Regions from separate parts of the Spirillospora sp. CA-142024 genome, predicted to be linked through region 3. Evidence: riboswitches for the same ligand, from Rfam matches in the RefSeq annotation. Region 3 holds a riboswitch; each other region holds the start of a gene.
The links. A riboswitch is a leader RNA that binds a small molecule or an ion and turns the genes downstream of it on or off. The one in region 3 is predicted to bind cyclic di-AMP.
Positions count from the first base shown of each region.

Region 1 (4,818 bases), 1.8 Mb from region 3:
GGAGGCCCTGCAGCACCTGATCTGGCTCGCGCGCGACATGGACATTGAGCTGGCCGAGGCGGCTGCCCTGCTGGTCAAGGACGGGGGCGGCGGCCCGATGGGGGCCGTGGTGGCGGGCCGCCGGGCGCCGCGTGCGGAGGACGGCGCGGAGGAGCCCCAGGCCGTCCTGTCCGATGCCGAGGACGTTCTGCGCCGGGTGACGGCCGAGGACACCGCGGGTGACGCGGAGCTCCTTGAGGGGCTGCCCGCCGATTCGGTCGCGAAGGCGGTCCTGGACGGGACGCTCGACTCCGCTGCGCACCTGGTGCCGGTCCGAGGGCCGGACGGCAATGTGGCGGACTTCCTCTACGCCGACCTCAACGGCGTCGCCAAGGACATGTTCGGGCGCGGCCGGGAGGAGCTCACCGGGCTGCGGCTGCTGCGGACGGATCCGGGGGCGGCGCTCAGCGGCCTGTTCGACGAGTACGTCGAGGTGCTGGAGTCCGGGACGCATTTGGAACGTTCCTCGTTCCTGTACTCGACCGCCCAGCGAGGCCTGTCCCGCTCGTCCCGGATGAGCGTGCGCTGCGTCCCGGTGCCGACCGGCGTCTGCGTGAGCTGGCGGTACCACTTCGCCGAGGACCGGGTCACCAGGCGGCTGGAGCGGGTCGAGCGGCTCGCACTGATCGGGTTCGGCGAGTGGGACCTCGCCACCGGGGAGGCCGACTGGACGCCGCAGATGCTGGCCAACTACGGCCTGGCCCCGGACGAGGTGCCGCCGATGCCGCACGATCTGCCGAAGGTGGTGGCGGACGACGACCTTCCGCTGGTCGAGGAAGCCGTCCAGACGATGTTCTCGCGCCGCGAACCGGTGGAGGCCGAGCACCGCGTGATCGGCAAGGACGGGACGCCGCGGCATCTGTGGGTCTTCGCCGAGCCGGTGCTCGGCGAGTCCGGGCTGCCGATCTCGATCAACATCGTCTCGCAGGACATCACCCGGCGGCGCGGGGTGGAGCGGGCGCTGGCCGAGACCCGGCGGCAGATGCTGCGGCAGCAGGCGCGGACGGCGCAGGAGCGGCGCGTGGCGGTCACCCTGCGGCGCGCGATCCTGCCGGACGAGGACGAGGTTGAGCGGCTGCCGGGCCTGGTCACCGCGCTGCGCAGCCTGGCGGCGGAGAGCACGGCCCGCATCGGCGGCGACTGGTTCGCCACCCGAACGCTGCGGGACGGCCGGGCGATGTTCGCCATCGGGGACGCGGCCGGGCACGGGCTGCCCGCGGCGGCCGCGATGGCGCGGACCCGCAACGGCCTGCTCGGCCTCGCCTGCACAGGGGAGCCGGCGGGGCGGCTGGTGGGCTGGCTGAACGAGCTGGTCGGCAACATGGACCCGCCCGCCACCGGGACCGCCGTGGTCGCCCACTACGACCCGTCGCGGCACGTCCTGGAGTGGACGTGCGCGGGTCATCCGCCGCCGATCCTGGTCCGGGACGGGCGGGCGACGCTGCTGGAGGTCGTCCGCGACCCCATGCTCGGCGCCATGCCGGGCTGGGAGTACACGACGATCACCACGACCCTGCACCCGGGCGACATGCTCTTCCTGTACACCGACGGCCTGGTGGAGCGCAGGGACGCTGACCTGGACGAGCGGATCGTCCGCCTCACCGGGATCCTGCGGGACTGCGCGCCGCGCCCCGAGCTGGTGCTGGACGAGGTGCTGGCGCGGATGGAGCACGACCGGGCGGCGGACGACACCACCCTCTTCGCTCTCTACGTGGAGTGACGGCCGGGCGCCCTCGGTGACGAAGGGCATCCTTGACCTGCGAAGATCGCACCGTGTGACTTAGGACTCACTCCGTGGGGCGCGGGTGCCCGGCGGGCACCGCCCCGCGCACGCCCGTCTGGCGCCGACTTTACGTTCTTTACCTTTTCCCGGAAGGCCGGTAAGGCCCGCCGGCAAAGGGCTGAGGCGCACTTCGAGAAAGATCGGGAAGATGCGGTGCCCGTCCGGTGTTGGTGGTTCCTTGGAAGGGCTTTGAGCAGGCACAACACTGTTTTATGCCTGGTTTGCTTTTCTTGAGAAGGTTGGTACCTTCTATCCGAATCACGCAGCGCGTTCCACGCGTTGCCGCGCAGCGCGTCCCATGCGTTGCCGCCGGTCGTTCCAAGGGCGGCCGAGGATCGCGGAGCGGAATCCGCACGCGATGCGCGCCAGACGATGCGCGCACCCTCATCAAGATCAGTCACTGAGATACATCCGAACATGAGCACCGCCCCCGCGGTGCGAGGCCGAGTCCGTCCCGGTCGACACGACCGGACGGAGCCGGGGACCCAGGTTCCAGGGGTGAATCGGCGCGCCCGAGAGCCGCGCCGTAGGGCTGCTTCCATGCCCGAATCCGTCAGCTAACCCGGTAGGCGTCATGGAAGACAAGGAGATTCCCTGCATGACCGGTCGTTTCAATCGACTTTCGCTCAACCGCTTCTCGCACGAGGACAAGGCCGTCGGCGTCGCCGCCGGCGCGGTCCTGGCCGGGGCGGTCGGGCTCGCAATGTTCAACCCCCTCACCGGCGGCTCGGCCGCCGCGGAGACCCCCGCCCAGGCGGCCGCGGTCGTCCAGAAGAGCGGTGTCTCGCACCAGTCCGCGAAGACCAAGACCGTCTCCGCGGCGACCGAGGCTCGCCGTGAGGGCTGGAAGGTGCCCCCGCACGCGGTCAAGCCCGCCGAAGTGATCAAGCTGGCGGAGAAGCAGGTCGGCGTCCGCGAGAACAAGAGCGGCGACACGAAGTACCACAAGTGGTACATCTCGACCCCGCACGCCAAGGCCACCGCGAAGCGCGACGGCGGCTTCCCCGTCCGCGACTACAACGGCGCCCAGTGGTGCAACATGTTCGTGTCGTGGCTCGGCGCGCAGACCGGCGTCAAGAACATGGGCTGGGACGCCTACACCGTCCAGCACGCCACCTGGTTCAAGGACCACGGCCGCTGGGGGCACACCGCCAAGCCCGGCGCGGTCGTGTTCTACGACTGGCAGGACGGCTCCGACGGCAGCATCGGTGACATCGACCACGTCGGCATCGTCGTGAAGGACAACGGCGACGGCACCATCCGCACCGTCGAGGGCAACACCGGCAACGCCGTCCACAATAAGGTGCGCGAGAAGTCCCAGGTCGTGGGGTACGGCTACCCCGACTACGCGCGCTGACCCATGCACGCCCCCGAAGGCGCCCGGCCCCCCGGCCGGGCGCCTTCAGGCGTTCCAGGGGGATGTGCCCAGTGCTTCCGTGAAGGCGGGTAATGCCAAGCATTGACAGCTTTTGATCCCCCTTGGACCTCAGCCGGTCGTTCCTGGAAAGGAATCACTGGCACGCGGCGGTCTGCGAAAGGGGATGCCCAGGTGCGCCCGGATGTCAGTGTGGTGGTGATCGCCTACAACGACGCGCGGAGGCTCCCCCGGGCGATCGCCTCGACGCTGGCGCAGTCGCTGGGCGGCGTCGAGACGATCGTCGTGGACGACGCCAGCACCGACGGCACGGGCGAGATCGCCGACCGGCTGGCCGCGGCCCACCCGGGACGGGTCCGGGCCGTCCACCTTCCGGTCAACTCCGGCGGCTGCGGCCGCCCCCGCAACACCGGGATCGAGGTCTCGGCCGGCCGGTACGTGATGTTCCTCGACAGCGACGACCTGCTGGACCGGCACGCCTGCCTCAACCTGTTCGCCGCCGCCGAGGACACCGGTGCCGATCTCGTCTCCGGGCTCTGCGATCGGATCTTCCTGGACCTGCCCAGGGGCGCCCAGGGGCGGGTGCGCCCCTGGTATCCGTGGCTTTACCGGCACAGCGCCGTCTACGACTCGCTGAGCGAGAAACCCGATCTGCTCTACGACACCCTCTCGACCAACAAGGCGTATCGGCGCGGCTTCCTGGAGGAGCACGGGCTCCGGTTCGTTGAGCGGCTCCACTACGAGGACCTGCTGTTCACCGCAGAGGCGTACCTGGCGGCGGACCGGACCGCGCTGATCCCGCACCGCGTCTACAACTGGCTCGTCAAGGAGCGGACGCCCGCGCCGTCGATCTCCAACCGGCGGGCCGAGCTGGCCAACTTCGCCGACCGGCTGGAGATCCACCGGCGCATCGACATGATGTTCGCCCTGCGCGGCGCCTACGACCTGCAGCGGGCCAAGGACGTCAAGTTCGTCAACCACGACCTGCTGCTCTACCTGCGCGAGATGCGCGACCGCGACCCGGGCTACCGGGCCCGCTTCCTCGACCTGGCCGCCGCATACCTGGCCGAACTGGACCCCAGGGTGTTCGAGCAGGCCAACCCGCTGCCCGCGATCGCCGCGTACCTGGTCCGCGAGGGCGACCACGCCGGGGCGCTCGCCGCCGCCGAGTACGGCCCGGGCAAGCGGCCCGAGCTGCGCGCCCGGCTCGTGGAGCGGGACGGACGGGTCTACTGGGGCGCCGGCCGCCCGCGCGGCACGCTCGGCCGCCGCATCTTGGACGTCACGGGGTTCGGCTTCCATGTGCGTCCCCTCAAGGAACTGCGACCGGCGAACACGGTGACACGGCTGGAGCTGAGCGGAGGCCGTCTCCGTATGGCCGGGTACGTGCTGAACCCGCTCGGCCGGATACCTCCCGACGCCGAGCTGACAGGAACGCTCGAGTTCGGCGACCGGCGCCGGCGTGCACCCAAGGGGCGGGTCCGGGCGGCCGTCCGGCACGAGGGCGACCGGCTCACCTGGCGGGCCGAGTTCGACCCGGGACGGCGGATCCGGCCGATCGGGTTCATCGACCCGGTCTGGGACGTGCGGCTGCGTCTGCGGGTGAACGGCGAGGAGATGG
Region 1 is NZ_CP192077.1:3,731,962-3,736,779, forward strand. Features, by position in the region: gene ACQPZP_RS18070 (PP2C family protein-serine/threonine phosphatase) at 1-1,759, shown strand, start outside; cyclic di-AMP (ydaO/yuaA leader) riboswitch at 2,254-2,409, shown strand; gene ACQPZP_RS18075 (CHAP domain-containing protein) at 2,421-3,179, shown strand; gene ACQPZP_RS18080 (bifunctional glycosyltransferase/CDP-glycerol:glycerophosphate glycerophosphotransferase) at 3,372-4,818, shown strand, end outside.
Region 1: it holds a riboswitch for cyclic di-AMP, as region 3 does, so the genes downstream of both, ACQPZP_RS18075 (CHAP domain-containing protein) here and ACQPZP_RS09225 (NlpC/P60 family protein) in region 3, are expected to answer to the same signal.

Region 2 (4,818 bases), 1.3 Mb from region 3:
CGACCGGGACGGCGGCGTCCAGCCGCGCGGCGATGCCGTCGAGTCCGGCGGCGTCGCCGATGACGAGGCCGGCGCGCCCCCTGACTACGGTCAGGGGGCCGGCGTCCCAGATGTCGGCGTCGTCGGTGAGCCCGTGGGAGGTCCCGTCGCCGGCGATCGTCCAGGTCCCGGCGCGCGGGGTCAGCGTGAGGTAACGGGTGCGGCCCACATAGCCCTTGTCGAAGCCATGCAGCCGGTAGCGCATCTCGACGCGGACGACGGCGCTCTTCCCGTCCATGGCCTGGGTGGCGAGAAGCCGTTCCTGCCAGCCCTCCAGCGGAAGCTTCCGGAGGTTGTCGTACATGCGGGACTGGGCGTCCTGGAAGGCGGGAGGGGCGTCGCCCACCGTGGCGAGGAACGCCATGCGGTCGCCGTTCCGGACGGCGCGGGCCCGGTTGGCGAGGACGGTGGCGGCCCCCTCCGGGCTGATCGTCCCCGCGGCCCGGGAGGTGCGGGCGCCGGACGCGCCCGCAGACGCGGTCCCGCTCCCGGCGGACCGCGAGCCGAGCAGGGCGGCGCCTCCGGCGAGCAGCACGGCGGCCCCGCCCGCGCCCAGGGCGAGCACCCTGCGCCGCGTCACGGGGCCGTCCTGCCCACCGTCCGGCACGGCGTTTTCCAGCGCCGCGTCGTCCGGCACGGCGTCGTCCGGAACGGGGGCGTCCTGCACAGAGCCGTCCTGCCCGGGACCGTCCTTCATGGGCGCGATCCTATGCAGCCGGCGGGGGAGGCGGCGGCATCACGGCTTGTAGTCGGGGTAGCCGTAGCCGACGACGTCTCCGGTCGGGCGTTCCTTGATCTTGACGGCGTTGCCGGTGTTGCCCTCGACGGTCTCGACGGTGCCGTCGTCCACCTTCTTGATCACCATGCCGACGTGCCGGATGTCGTCGACGGACTTGCCGCCGTCCCAGGCATAGAAGACGATCGCGCCGGGCTTCGGCTCGGTCCCCCAGCGGCCGTTGTCCTGGAACCAGCGCGCGTGCGCGATCGTCCAGGCGTCGCTGCCGATCTGGTCGCTGAAGCCGATCTGGTCGCCGACCCAGGAGACGAACATGTCGCACCAGTTCGCGTCGCTGTAGCCGCTGAGGGAGCCGCCGTCGCGCGCGAGCGTCTGCCGCGCCCGGGAGGTGCCCATGTACCACTTCTGGAACTTGGTCTCGCCGCCGCCGTCCTCTCCGACGCCCACCTGGGACCGGGCGAGCTCGATGGCCTGCGCGGCGGTGGGGCGCGACTTCGACGACCTCCCGGACGGCTTCTTCGGCCGGCCTCTCGGCGCGTCCTTGCCGCGGGACGTCCTGGGCCCGTCCTTGGACGTGCTCTCGGACGAGCTCTTGGACGAGCCGCCGTGCGTCTTCTTCCCGGCGGTCAGGTCGGCCGCCGCGGACGCCGCGGGGCCGGAACCGAACGGCAGGACCGACGCCTGCGCGGTCGCGGCGGCGGTGCCGAGCACGGCGGCGCCGACGATGACGCCGCCGGTCGTCCGCCACGTGATGGACAGGGAGTGCGGCTTCCGGTGCTTGCCCGGGAGCTTCTTGCGGTGCGTGCGTGGCACGGGGGGTTCTCCTCGGCTTCCATGCCGCCTACCGGGTTAGCTGACGGGTTCGGGCATGGAAGGCGCCCTACGGCCCGCGGACAGGCCGATTCACCCCGAAAAAGGACACAGTGGGTCCCCGGCTCCGCGCCCGCCGCGCATGCGCGCAGGACGGTCCGCGGACTCGGCGGTGACGTGCACGGGGCACGCCGGTTCGGATGGGGGGCTCGGCGGGCGGGGGCGCCCGCGGAGCGCAGGGGGTGGTGGGGCGTGGCCGCACGATGGGCGGCCACGCCCAGGTAACGCTGCGGAATTCACTCCTTCGCTTCTTCCAGACGCCTACCGGGTTAGCTGACGGGTTCGGGCGTGGAAGTGGCCCTACGGCGGGCTCTCACCGGAACGGGGCCGGGAGAGACGCACCGATTCACCCCGGGTGCCGGAACCACCCGTCCAGGGAGGTTCCCCGGACTCCGGCCGATGTGGGTCCCCGGTTCCGCGCTGAGGCGGACTCGGCGCTGCCGCTGCGATCCTGGGGGCGAGATGGGGCCCGGCGCGGGACCTGTCTCCCGCGTGCGAAAGAGCGGCGCCTGTGTTGTGTGCGGACGGCTCCCAGTCCCGGGGCCCGTCCGGGGCCTGACCCGTGATCGCCGCCGTGGCAGCGCTCTCAGCGCCATGCACGCTGCGGGCGTGCGCACGGTGGGCCGGGCCGGCCATGGGTCTGCGTGCAGACCCGTGCGGCACTCTCCGGTGCCGCGGGACGGCACGTGGATCGCACCGTCCTCGGGGGGAGCGGCGCGTGGCTCGCGCCGCCGTCACGCGGCCGCTGGATGCGCCGCGTGTGACCGAAGCGCCTGGTGGGCGCCGCGGGACCATGGCGCATGGAGAGCGCCGTGAGTGGTGACAAGGTACCAAAGCCCCAACAGAAGGCAAACCCCCCCAAAATCAACAACGGACCAGGTCAAGCCCGGTCCGTTGTCGATGGAAGCCCCGCGCGGGGCCGCGGTGAGCGTCAGGGACGCCCGGCGCCGTAGTAGCTGCCGTGGCCGTCGACGGACGAGATCTTCACGACGTCGCCGGTGTGCGGGGCGTGGATCATCTGCCCGTTGCCGATGTACATGCCGACGTGGCCGAGGCCGCTGAAGAACACCAGGTCGCCGGGCTGAAGGTCCGCCTTGTCGACCCGCTTGGTGGCCGCGAACTGGGAGTTGGTGGTGCGGGTGATGTTGACGCCCGCGGCGGCCCACGCCTTCATCGTCAGGCCGGAGCAGTCGTAGGTGCTCGGGCCGGTGGCGCCGTACTCGTACGGCTTGCCCTTCTGGGCGAAGGCGAAGTTGAGCGCCACACGGGCCGGGCCGCTGGCCGGGCCGTTGTAGCTGCCGCCGGTGGGGCCCGAGCCGCTGGGCGTCCCGCCGCCGAGCCGGCCCACCAGAGCCTTCTGCTTGGCGACCTGCTTGTCGAGCTCCTGCTTCTGCTTCTTCAGGTCGCCCTGCTTCGACTTCACCTCGTTGTAGGCGGTCTTGGCCTGGGCCTGCTCGCGGCGGAGCCGCTGGGCGGTCGCGAGGAACTGGGTGAGCTGGGAGCTGCGCTCCTGAGACAGGTGGGAGAAGACGGCGGCCTGGTCCAGGATCGCCTGCGGGTCGTTGCTGCCGACGAAACCCGTCACGTCCGTCGAGTCGCCGTTCTTGTAGGCGGCGGCCGCCATCTTGGCGATCGCGGAGCGCTGCTCCTCGAAGGTCGCCTGCTCCTGCTTGCTCGCCTTGGTCGCCGCGTCGAGCTTCTTCTTGGCGACCTTGAGCTTCTCCATGTTCTGGTTGTACTGCTCGACCTTCTGGTCCATCAGGTCGTTGAGCTTGTCGAGCTTCTTCTGGGCCTGGGCCCTGGTCGGCTTGGGCTCCGCGTGCGCCACCACCGGGGCGGAGGCCAGGGAGACCGTCACGGTCAGGCAGGCGACGGCCGCCAGGCGACGGGAGACGCCTCGGGTCGCCGAGCCGCCCCTCCGGTCACGCTCCTGCGCTCTTTCCCCGATGAGATCATTGGCCACGGTCGGTCTCGCCCCTCTCGTCCACGACGTCAGCGGACGACACTAGCGACGGGCAACAGCTGCCACAACCGATTCGTCACTCTTTGATTGACATCCTTGGACATTGTCCACTTTTCGTGACGTCATGATCACTTAATGCGAGGCTTCCCTTATGACAGCCTTATGGGGGTCTTATGACCGGCGGCCCCAGGGCCGGCTCTAGGACCGGCCCAGCCGGCGCAGCAGGAGCGAGGACGGGCAGGGGCGCGCGTTGGCGCGCCGCGCCGCGTCGGCGACCTCCCGGTCGGACGACACCACCACGACGGACCGGCCCGGCGGCTCCGCCCGCACCAGCTCGCCGATCAGCTCGTCCGCGGTCTGCCCGGGCCGGCTGAACAGCACCCGGACGCCGCGCGGCGCGGCGATGGCCACCGGCGCGTCCAGCTCCGCGCCGTCGAACACGCACGTCACCTCGGCGCGCGTCTGCGCGGCCAGGCCGCCGAGCCCGGACAGCAGCCGGTTGCGCTGATCCGACAACGGCAGCTCGCCGTACCCGGTCTTCGTCACGTTGTAGCCGTCCACCACCAGATGCACCTGCGGCAGCGTGAGCAGCCGGTCGAGCAGCTGCGGATCGCTGTCGGACAACGCCCGGCCGGGGAGCGCGCGATGCGCCGGCCGGTCCGGCTCCGCCCCGCCGACCGCGTCCGCGGGGCGGCCGATCGTGGAGGGCAGGGCAAGCTCGCGGCGGACGCCCTGCGCCGCGTCCATGAGCGCGTCGAGCAGCATCCGCAGCCGGACGTCGTCGACGTTGCGCCCCTCGCGCGCGGCCCGCTTGGCGGCCTCCGCGGCGGCCTCCGCCTGCACGGCGCGGGCCCGCAGCCTGCGCAGCTCCTTCTCGGACGCGGCGGTCGACTCGCGCGCGGCGGCGAGCTCCCGCTCGGCCTCCGCCGCGACCGCGCCGGCGCGCTCCTCCGCCGCCCGGTAACGGGTGCGCGCCTCGTGCAGCTTACGGCGCAGCTCCGCCACCTCCGCCTTGGTCTCGCGCAGCTCGCCCCGCAGCTTGTCCAGCTCGGCGCCGCGGGCGGAGCGGGTGGCGGCCAGCTCCTCCTTCAGCGCGGCGACGCGGCGCTCGGCCGCCTCCTCCTCGGACGCGGTCGCGGAGCGTTCCAGCTCCTCGCGGGCGGCCTCGACGAGCTCCGTCCAGCCCGCGGGGCGCAGCAGGTAGGCCAGC
Region 2 is NZ_CP192077.1:3,165,111-3,169,928, forward strand. Features, by position in the region: gene ACQPZP_RS15385 (hypothetical protein) at 1-736, opposite strand, end outside; gene ACQPZP_RS15390 (CHAP domain-containing protein) at 776-1,588, opposite strand; cyclic di-AMP (ydaO/yuaA leader) riboswitch at 1,598-1,767, opposite strand; cyclic di-AMP (ydaO/yuaA leader) riboswitch at 1,889-2,092, opposite strand; gene ACQPZP_RS15395 (NlpC/P60 family protein) at 2,577-3,608, opposite strand; gene ACQPZP_RS15400 (NYN domain-containing protein) at 3,807-4,818, opposite strand, start outside.
Region 2: it holds a riboswitch for cyclic di-AMP, as region 3 does, so the genes downstream of both, ACQPZP_RS15390 (CHAP domain-containing protein) here and ACQPZP_RS09225 (NlpC/P60 family protein) in region 3, are expected to answer to the same signal.

Region 3 (4,818 bases):
GAATGGCGGCTGGCCCGCGACCTCGGGCTCCCGGTCACCGCGCACATGGGCGGCCACGGCGCCGAGAGCGCCGCGCGCGGGCTGGCGTTCCTCGGCGGCAACGGGCTGATGGACCACCCGACGACGTACGTGCACGCCAACTTCTACACCGACGAGGCGCTCAAGCGGATCGCCGGCGCCGGTGGCACGGTGTCCGTCGCGCCCGGCGTCGAGGCCGCCCTGAACATCGGTGCGCCGCCCACCGGACGGGCCCGTGCCGCGGGCGCCCCGACCGGCCTCGGCGCCGACACGGTCGCCAGCTGCCCCGGCGACATGTTCAGCATGATGCGGGCCGCCTACTTCCTTGAGCGCGGGCGCCCCGATGCCGCCGGCGTCGGGTTCACCGTGGCCGACGCGCTGAGGACGGCCACGATCGAGGGCGCCGAGGTCGCGGGGCTCGCGGACGTCACCGGGTCGCTGGCGCCGGGCAAGCAGGCCGACCTCCTCGTCCTGCGCACCGACACGTTCGGCGTGGCGGCGGCCCACGACCCGATCGCGGCCGTGGTCCTGTCGGCGGACACGCGCAACGTCGACACCGTCCTCGTCGGCGGCCGGGTGGTCAAGCGCGGGGGAGTGCTGCAGGACCAGGACGTCCCGTCCCTGCTGACCTCCCTGGCGGACTCCGCCGCGCGCCTCGCCGCCGCCTGAGGCGGATAATGCGGCGGGATTCGTGGGCGGCGCGTGGCATGCTGAGCGTCGTGGAGCCCGAGATTACGATCCGTGTCGCCGACGAGCTGCTGATGTTCCTGCCCGCCGCGCGGCGGGAGGCCGTGACCCGGATGCCCCACGACGGGACCTCGACGCTGGGGCACCTCGTGGAGTCGCTCGGCGTGCCGCTGCCCGAGGCGGGGCCGATGACCGTCGACGGTGAGCCGGCCGGGCCCGCCACCCGGCCGGACGCCGGCGCGGAGGCGGACGTGGCGGCCGTCCCGCGCCCGCAGCCCGTGCCGCTGGAGCCGGGGCAGGTCGCGCCCCGCTTCCTCCTGGACGTTCACCTGGGCACGCTCGCCCGGCGGATGCGCCTGCTCGGCCTGGACACCGCCTACCACAACGACATGGACGACCCGGCGCTGGTCGTCCAGGCCAACGAGGAACGCCGCGTCCTGCTCACTCAGGACCGCGGGCTGCTCCGCCGCCGCGCGCTGTGGTTCGGCGCGTACGTCCGCGGCTCCCGGCCGGACGACCAGCTCCGCGACCTGCTCGACCGTTTCGCCCCCGTCCTGAGCCCGTGGACGCGCTGCACCGCCTGCAACGGCGAACTGGTGCCGGTCGACAAAGAGGAGATCGAACGGCACCTCGAAGCGGGCACCCGCCGCAGCTACGACGTCTACGGCCGCTGCGCCGACTGCGGGCAGGTGTACTGGCGCGGCGCGCACGGCGACCACCTGGAGGAGATCGTCCGGGAGTCGACGCGGCTGGTCGACGCCATTCGGGGTAACGATCGGACAAGGGCCGCCGTGACGGAGGGGAGCTGATCGCGATCGATCTCGTGGTCGTGGGCGCGGCGATCATCTCGGCCGGGCGGCTGCTGGGCGCGCAGCGGGCCGAGCCGCCGCACATGGCGGGCGGCTGGGAGCTGCCCGGTGGAAAGGTCGATCCGGGCGAGTCGGACGAGGACGCCCTGGTCCGCGAGTGCCACGAGGAACTCGCCGTCAAGGTGCGCCTGGGCCGCCGCGTCGGCGGCGACTGGCGGCTGAGCGACCGCGCCCTCCTGCGCGTCTGGACCGCCGAGATCGTCGAAGGCGAGCCGCAGGCCCTGGAACACCTGGCCCTGCGCTGGCTGGCCCCGCACGAGGCCTACGACGTCGACTGGCTTCCGGGCGACCGTCCCGTCATCGGCGCCCTCGTCCGCGAGGGCCTCTTAGGAGGATGAATACAAGGGCCTCCCGCCGCGCCGCGGGAGGCCCCTGTACGTCTCGGGGCGGTGGCGTCAGGTGATGCGGTTGGCGCCGGCGAAGTCGGAGCGGTCGGAAAGATTGGAGATCTTCACCACATCGCCGGTCTGCGGGGCGTGCAGGAACTTGCCGTCACCGAGGTAGATGCCCATGTGGTGCAGGTTGCTGCCGAAGTACACCAGGTCGCCGGAGCGCAGCTCGCCGCGCGAGACCTTCGTGCCCAGCGCGAAGAGGTCGCCGGTGTAGTGCGGCAGGCCGGACTTGCCGACCTGCGCGTAGGCCCAGACGACGAGACCGGAGCAGTCGAAGCTGCTCGGCCCGGCGGCGGCCCACACGTACGGGCTGCCGAGCTTGGTGAGCGCCTTGCGGGCCATCTTCGCGGGCAGCCCGGAGCCCTTCACGGTCGCGGTGAGGCCGGTGCGCGGGTCGCTGACGTGGGTGGTGGTCAGCTTGTCGAGCCGCTTCATCACCTCGGCGACCTTGGCCTTGGCGGCCCCGCGGGCCTGCTTGGCGTCGTCCCACGCCTTCTTGAGCTGGGCGGTCTTGGCCTCCGCGGTGCGCTGCGCGGCGTCGGCCTGCGCGATCTGCTTCTTCAGCGCGAGGACGGCGGCCGCCTGGTTCTGCGCGAGGTAGGCGCGGTCGGACAGCCCGTCCGCCGATCCGCCGGAACCGAAGAGCACGTCCGGACCGCCGGCCATGTAGTTCGCCGCGGCCATCCGGCCGAGCTGCTCGCGGGCCGGCTCGGCCAGGGTGCGCAGGCGCTGCGCCTCCGCGGTGGCGGCCTGCTGCGCCTTCTTGGCCTTGCCGAAGTCGACGCGCGCCTTGTTGAACTTCTCGGTGAGGATCTCGGCTTCCTCGTTCAGCGCGTCCAGGGTCTTGCGCAGGCCCTTCTCCGTCGTCGGGGTCGGGCTGGGCGACGACGCGGCGGCGAGCCGGAACGGCTGCGCGGCGTGTGCGGTGACGGGCGGGGCGGCGCCGAGGCCGGCCAGGAGCATGGTGACGATGGCGGCGGGCGCAAGGCGGCGCCGCCGGCGAAGATCCGGAGCCAAGCCGGTGTTCTCCTCTCCTCGTACGCCTACCGGGTTAGCTGACGGGTTCGGGCCAGGAGTCGCCCTACGACGTGCGTCGATTCACCCCAGGGGTTTGGGTCCCCGGTTCTCCCGCGATCGGGAGATTCGGCGTTCCGGCCGCAGCCCCGGGGGGAGGGGCTCCGGACGACCGGATCACGGGCAGATTACAAAGGATGAGCAAAGTTGGCCAATCGGGGCTCCTGTGAGAGCTGGTGCGAACGACGCGTAAAGGGTGGTACGCACCGCCGAGTAGAATGGATCGGTGCCGCGCGTCTGCGGCGACTCCCGAACTCTCACGCAAGGCGAACCCGCATGCCCATCTCCACGCGCGACGACCTCCGGAACGTCGCGATCGTCGCCCACGTCGACCACGGCAAGACGACGCTGGTCGACGCCATGCTCTGGCAGTCCGGGGCCTTCCGCGAGAACCAGGACGTCGACGACCGGGTGCTCGACTCCAACGATCTTGAACGCGAGAAGGGGATCACCATTCTCGCGAAGAACACCGCCGTCAAGCACAACGGGCTGACGATCAACATCATCGACACCCCCGGCCACGCCGACTTCGGCGGCGAGGTCGAGCGCGGGCTGTCCATGGTGGACGGCGTCGTCCTGCTGGTGGACGCGAGCGAGGGCCCGCTCCCGCAGACCCGGTTCGTGCTCCGCAAGGCGCTCGGCGCGCGGCTGCCGGTGATCCTGGTCGTGAACAAGACCGACCGTCCCGACGCCCGCATCGACGAGGTCGTGGACGAGACGTACGAGCTGTTCATGGACCTCGACGCCGACGAGGACCAGATCGACTTCCCGATCGTGTACGCGTCCGGCCGTGCCGGGCGGGCCTCGCTCGGCAAGCCCGCCGACGGGGCCATGCCGGACAGTGATGACCTGGAGCCGCTGTTCAAGGTCATCACCGAGACGATCCCGGCGCCGTCCTACGACCCGGACGCGCCCCTCCAGGCGCACGTGACGAACCTCGACGCCTCCAGCTACCTCGGCCGCATCGCGCTGTGCCGGGTGCACGCCGGCACGATCAAGAAGGGCCAGCAGGTCGCCTGGTGCCGGCACGACGGCAGCGTCGAGCGGGTGAGGATCACCGAGCTGCTGATGACCGAGGCGCTCGCCCGCAAGCCGGCCGACGAGGCCGGGCCGGGCGACATCATCGCGATCGCCGGCATCCCCGACATCATGATCGGTGACACCATCGCCGACGCCGAGGACCCGCGCCCGCTGCCGCTGATCACGGTGGACGAGCCGGCGATCTCGATGACGATCGGCACCAACACCGGGCCGATGGCCGGCCGCGAGAAGGGCACCAAGGTCACCGCCCGCATGGTCAAGGACCGGCTCGACCGCGAGCTGGTCGGCAACGTGTCGATCCGGGTGCTCCCGACCGAGCGTCCCGACGCCTGGGAGGTGCAGGGCCGCGGCGAGCTGGCCCTGGCGATCCTGGTCGAGAACATGCGCCGCGAGGGCTACGAGCTGACCGTCGGCAAGCCGCAGGTCGTCGCCAAGGACATCGACGGCAAGCGGCACGAGCCGGTCGAGCGGCTCACCGTCGACATCCCCGAGGAGCACCTCGGCGCCGTCACGCAGCTGATGGCGGTCCGCAAGGGCCGCATGGAGCACATGACGAACCACGGCACCGGCTGGATCCGGATGGAGTTCCTCGTCCCGGCCCGCGGCCTGATCGGGTTCCGCACCGAGTTCATGACCGAGACGCGCGGCACCGGCATGGCGCACCACGTCTTCGAGGACTACGAGCCCTGGTTCGGCGAGCTGCGCACCCGCCCGTCCGGGTCGCTGGTCGCCGACCG
Region 3 is NZ_CP192077.1:1,899,212-1,904,029, forward strand. Features, by position in the region: gene ACQPZP_RS09210 (amidohydrolase family protein) at 1-687, shown strand, start outside; gene ACQPZP_RS09215 (Mut7-C RNAse domain-containing protein) at 726-1,514, shown strand; gene ACQPZP_RS09220 ((deoxy)nucleoside triphosphate pyrophosphohydrolase) at 1,520-1,912, shown strand; gene ACQPZP_RS09225 (NlpC/P60 family protein) at 1,970-2,983, opposite strand; cyclic di-AMP (ydaO/yuaA leader) riboswitch at 2,991-3,125, opposite strand; gene typA (translational GTPase TypA) at 3,317-4,818, shown strand, end outside.

Region 4 (4,818 bases), 320 kb from region 3:
CATGGTACAAGGCGGGCAAGTCCGGCGCGGCCCGGCCGGATCAGCTGAAACGCTGGGTGGGGCAGGAGCCGTCGGGGTCGATGGCATGGCTGATGCGCCGGCCGATCTCGGTCAGCTGCCGGATCTGGGCCCTGGTGAGGGGGTCCATGACGAGGCCGCGGACGGTCTCGACGTGGCCGGGAGCGGTGGCCGCGACCTTGTCCCAGCCGTCGTCGGTGAGGACGGCCAGGGTGTAGCGGCCGTCGGCCGGATCGGGAGTACGGCGCACCCAGCCGCGTTTCTCCAGCCGCGAGACCACGTGGGACAGCCGGGACAGCGACCCGTCGGCGAGGTCGGCGAGGTCGCCCATCCGGATCGTGCGCTCCCGGCTCATCGACAGGGCGGACAGCACCTGGTACTCGAAGTGGCTGATGCCGGCGTCTCGCTGCAACTGCCGGTCGAGGGCGGCCGGCAGCCTGATCACCACGCTGACCAGTCCCAGCCAGGCCTGCATCTCCTCGTCGGTCAGCCAGCGGGGCTCCTGGGACGCGTCCATGCCCCGACTCTAAGCCGGGTCACCCCGGCGTTCACCAGGCGGTGGGTTTGTCCGGTGTGTGGAGCCAGACCCTGAAGAACGCGCCGAGGTCCTGCCCGGAGACCTGCTCGGCCAGTGCCTCGAAGTCCTCGGTGGAGGCGTTGCCGTACTTCTTGGTCGCCACCCAGGTGCGGACCAGCCGCAGGAACCGCTCGTCACCGATCTTGTGGCGGAGCGCCTGGAGCGTCATCGCGCCGCGGAAGTACATCGCGCGGTGGAACATCTGGTCGCGGGTGGGGTCGGCGATCACGACGTCCCAGAACGGGGGCCGGTCCGGCTGGATGGGCGGCGGGTCGTCGTAGGACTGCTGGAAGGCGAGCTGCGCGGACTGGCCGCCGTGCCGCTCGGCCCAGTACCACTCGACCCACTTCGCGAAGCCCTCGTTCAGCCAGACGTCCTTCCAGCGGCGCACGGAGACGCTGTCGCCGAACCACTGGTGGCTGATCTCGTGGGCCACGCCCTTCTCGACAGGCGGGCTCTGGTAGGTCGGCCGTGTCTGGGTCTCCAGCGCGTTCTCGAGGTTCAGCGGCGGGCCGGAGTCGTTCTCGACGATGGACCCGGTGCTCGTGAACGGGTAGGCGCCGAAGTAGCCGGGCAGTTCGTCGGTCACCCGCGTGGTGTGGCGCGGAGTGTCGAGCGAGTTGGGGTCCGACGCCACCTCCGGGTCGACCGCGTCGAGCTGCGGGACGCCCGTGCCTGTCGTGGTCGTGGAGACGTTGAACCGCCCGATCGAGTTGGTCACCAGGTACGTCGCCATCGGGCGGTCCTCTCGCCACAGGAAGGTGTCCTTGCCGCCGGCGGTCCGCTGCCGGAGGAGGCGGCCGTTGGAGATCGCCTTGAGGCCGTGCGGCACGGTCGTCTCGACCGTGAACAGCGCCTTGTCGGTCGGATGGTCGTTGGCCGGGAACCAGGTGGACGCCCCGTCGGGTTCGCCCATGACCGTGGCGCCGTCCTTGGTGGCCAGGAACCCGTACGGCAGGTCGAAGACGACCGGGCCGCTCAGCGGCCGGGGCACACCGTCGTACCGGACGGTCACGCTGAACGACCTCAGCTTCCGCAGCCCTCTCCGCGGCGTGATCTCCAGTTCACGCTCGCCCGTGCGCTCGAACGAAGCCTTGTGGCCGTTCACGCGCACCGACCGGACGATCATCTTGTAGAAGTCGAGGTTGAACCGGGACAGGTTCTGGGTGGCGGTGGCCGTGATCGTCGTCGTGCCGGTGAGCCGGTCGGTGCCGGGGTCGTACGCGGTCTTCAGGTGGTACCGCTCGACGTCGTACCCGCCGTTGCCGAGGTCGGGGAAGTAGGAGTCGCCGAGGCCGGGTGAACCGGGCTCGTACCGGACGTCGGCCGCCGCCGCGGGCGCGAACAGCCCGAGCGTCGTCGCGCCTGCCGCGGCCACCGCCAGCGGAAGCCGGTGCGCGGACCTGGGAATCGCCATCGGATGCCCTCTCCGTCGATGTCGGACGATCACCTTGGGGCGATCTATACAAGATCATTACCGCGCCGGGCGGGAAATGTCGATCATGCTTCGGTCGGCGCCCGGCCGGACACCAACGCGCTGAGCTGGGCGGTTCGTGATTTTGGGGGAGTTTGCCTTCCTTTGGTGGTCCATGTAGCTTGTCGTCCCATCAAGGTGCTCGCCAGGCACTTCCGTGTTATGTGTCCCACGGGGCACGAACGCCTCATCCGGCACCGCCGGCCGTCCATGCGCACGCCACGCGTGCAGGTCTGAGCGCACGCCCGCAGGTGTTCCCATAACGCGGCCCCGACGCGGCCGCGCACCCATACCCATCAGCGCCGCTCTTTCGCGCACGGGACACCGGTCCCGTGGACGGGCCCAGCGCCCACGGATCGCAGCGGCGAACGCCGAGTCCGCCATCGCGCGGAGCCGGGGACCCAGCGTGCCGGACTCCAGGCAGTCCCGCACCGGGGTGAATCGGCCTGCTCCCAGGCCGTAGGGCGACTTCCACGTCCGAACCCGTCAGCTAACCCGGTAGGCGGCTTGGAAGAAGGAGTCCCCCTTGAAAGGCAAGCACAGCAAGAGCCGCAGACCTCTGCGTCTGAACCCCGGCGCCACCGGCGCCCTCGTGGGCCTCGCCTTCGTGGGCGTGGCGGCGACGACGGCGGCGCACGCGTCGATCCTGTCGTCCGGTTCGGACGGCGGCGACAAGGTGACCGCCGCCGTGGCGACGCTTCCCGTGAAGCGGACGCACTCCAAGAAGGCGGCGCACGCATCGAGCGACAGCCGCGCCGACGCGAAGGCCTCGGATGATTCGGGGAGCAGCCGCTCCAAAGTGATAGCCCGGGCCAAGACCTGGCACCCGCACACCGACCAGAGGGTCCCTTACAGCCAGACGAGCACTCACAACGGATACCGCACCGACTGCTCGGGCTTCGTGTCAATGGCGCTGGGCCTTTCCAAGCCCGGCCTCAACACCGTCGGGCTGGCGGCATCGAGGTACACCGAGCGCATCAAGATGTCCGAGCTCAAGAAGGGCGACCTCGTGATGGACGCGCTCGGGACCAACACCACCCGGCACGTGGTCATCTTCGAGAAGTGGACCGACAGCAAGCACACGTCCTACTGGGCGTACGAGCAGCGTGGCCACTACGGCACCGACCACCGCACGCGCGACTACGGCCTGTCCGACAGCGAGTACAAGGCGTACCGGCCGACGAACCTCTGAGGAGACGGTGAGACACGCCCGGCCGAGACCTCCCGGCCGGGCGTTCTCCCATGCCGTCCTCGCCGCGCACATGAAAGGCGTGAAAGGTGAGGGCGCGGGCGTATGGAGTCCGTCAAGACGGGATCGGCGGCCGCCGGGCCGGGGTTGTCTCGATGAGCCGTCGCCGAATGGGCGAGGCTCGGGCTGGAAGGATGGGGAGCATGGCCAGGGGGCAGCTCCGCGTCTACCTGGGGGCCGCCCCCGGTGTCGGGAAGACGTACGCGATGCTCTCGGAGGCGCGGCGGCGGTGCGAGCGGGGCACCGACGTGGTCGTGGGATATGTCGAGACGCATGACCGGCCGCGTACCGAGGCGCTGCTGGACGGGCTGGAGGTCGTCCCGCGCCGGAGGCTGACCTACCGGGAGACGGAGTTCACCGAGCTGGACACGGCCGCGGTGATCGCCCGCGCCCCGGCGGTCGTCCTCGTGGACGAGCTGGCGCACACGAACGTCCCCGGCGGCGGGCATGCCAAGCGGTGGCAGGACGTCGACGACATCCTGGACGCCGGCATCGACGTCATCTCGACCCTGAACATCCAGCATCTGGAGTCGGTCAACGACGTCGTGGAGCAGATCACCGGGGTCGCGCAGCGGGAGACGGTGCCCGACGAGGTGGTCCGCCGCGCCGGCCAGGTGGAGCTCGTCGACATGGCGCCGGAGGCGCTGCGCCGGCGGATGGCGCACGGCAACGTCTACCGGCCGGAGAAGGTCGACGCGGCGCTGTCCAACTACTTCCGGGTCGGCAACCTGACGGCGCTGCGGGAGCTGGCGCTGCTGTGGCTGGCCGGCAAGGTGGACGAACAGCTCGACCGGTACCGCGCCGACCACGGCATCGCCGGGACGTGGGAGGCGCGCGAGCGGATCGTCGTCGCGCTGACCGGCGGCCCCGAGGGCGCCACGCTGCTGCGCCGGGCCACCCGCATCGCCGCCCGGTCGAAGGGCTCGGACCTGCTCGCCGTCCACGTGGCGCACGGGGACGGCCTGACCGGGGCGCGGCCGAAGGACCTGGCCCGGCAGCGGCAGATCGTGGAGGGCCTCGGCGGCACCTACCACCAGGTCGTCGGCGACGACGTGCCGCGGGCGCTGCTGGACTTCGCGCGCGGCGTGAACGCGACCCAGCTCGTCCTCGGGGTGTCGCGGCGCGGCCGGTTCGCGCAGCTGCTGCGCCCGGGCATCGGGGTGACGACGACGGCGCGGTCCGGCTCGATCGACGTGCACATGGTCACGCACGACCAGGCGCGGCGGGGGGTGCCGCGGCCCGGGCGGGAGCAGGGGGTGTCGGTGAGCCGCCGGCTCAGCGGATTCCTGCTCGCCCTGTTCGGGCTGCCGCTGCTGACGTACGGGCTGCTGGCGGCGCGCCCGGCGATCACGCTGCCGTCCGACATCCTGTTCTTCCTGGCAGCGGTCGTCGCGATCGCGCTGGTGGGCGGCATGTGGCCCGCGCTTTTCACGGCGGTCGCCGGGTTCCTGCTTCTCAACTGGTTCTTCACGCCGCCGGTGCACGAGCTGACCATCGCCG
Region 4 is NZ_CP192077.1:1,577,727-1,582,544, reverse strand. Features, by position in the region: gene ACQPZP_RS07740 (MarR family winged helix-turn-helix transcriptional regulator) at 41-535, opposite strand; gene ACQPZP_RS07735 (M1 family metallopeptidase) at 567-2,012, opposite strand; cyclic di-AMP (ydaO/yuaA leader) riboswitch at 2,429-2,590, shown strand; gene ACQPZP_RS07730 (NlpC/P60 family protein) at 2,596-3,261, shown strand; partial or broken gene ACQPZP_RS07725 (DUF4118 domain-containing protein) at 3,462-4,818, shown strand, end outside.
Region 4: it holds a riboswitch for cyclic di-AMP, as region 3 does, so the genes downstream of both, ACQPZP_RS07730 (NlpC/P60 family protein) here and ACQPZP_RS09225 (NlpC/P60 family protein) in region 3, are expected to answer to the same signal.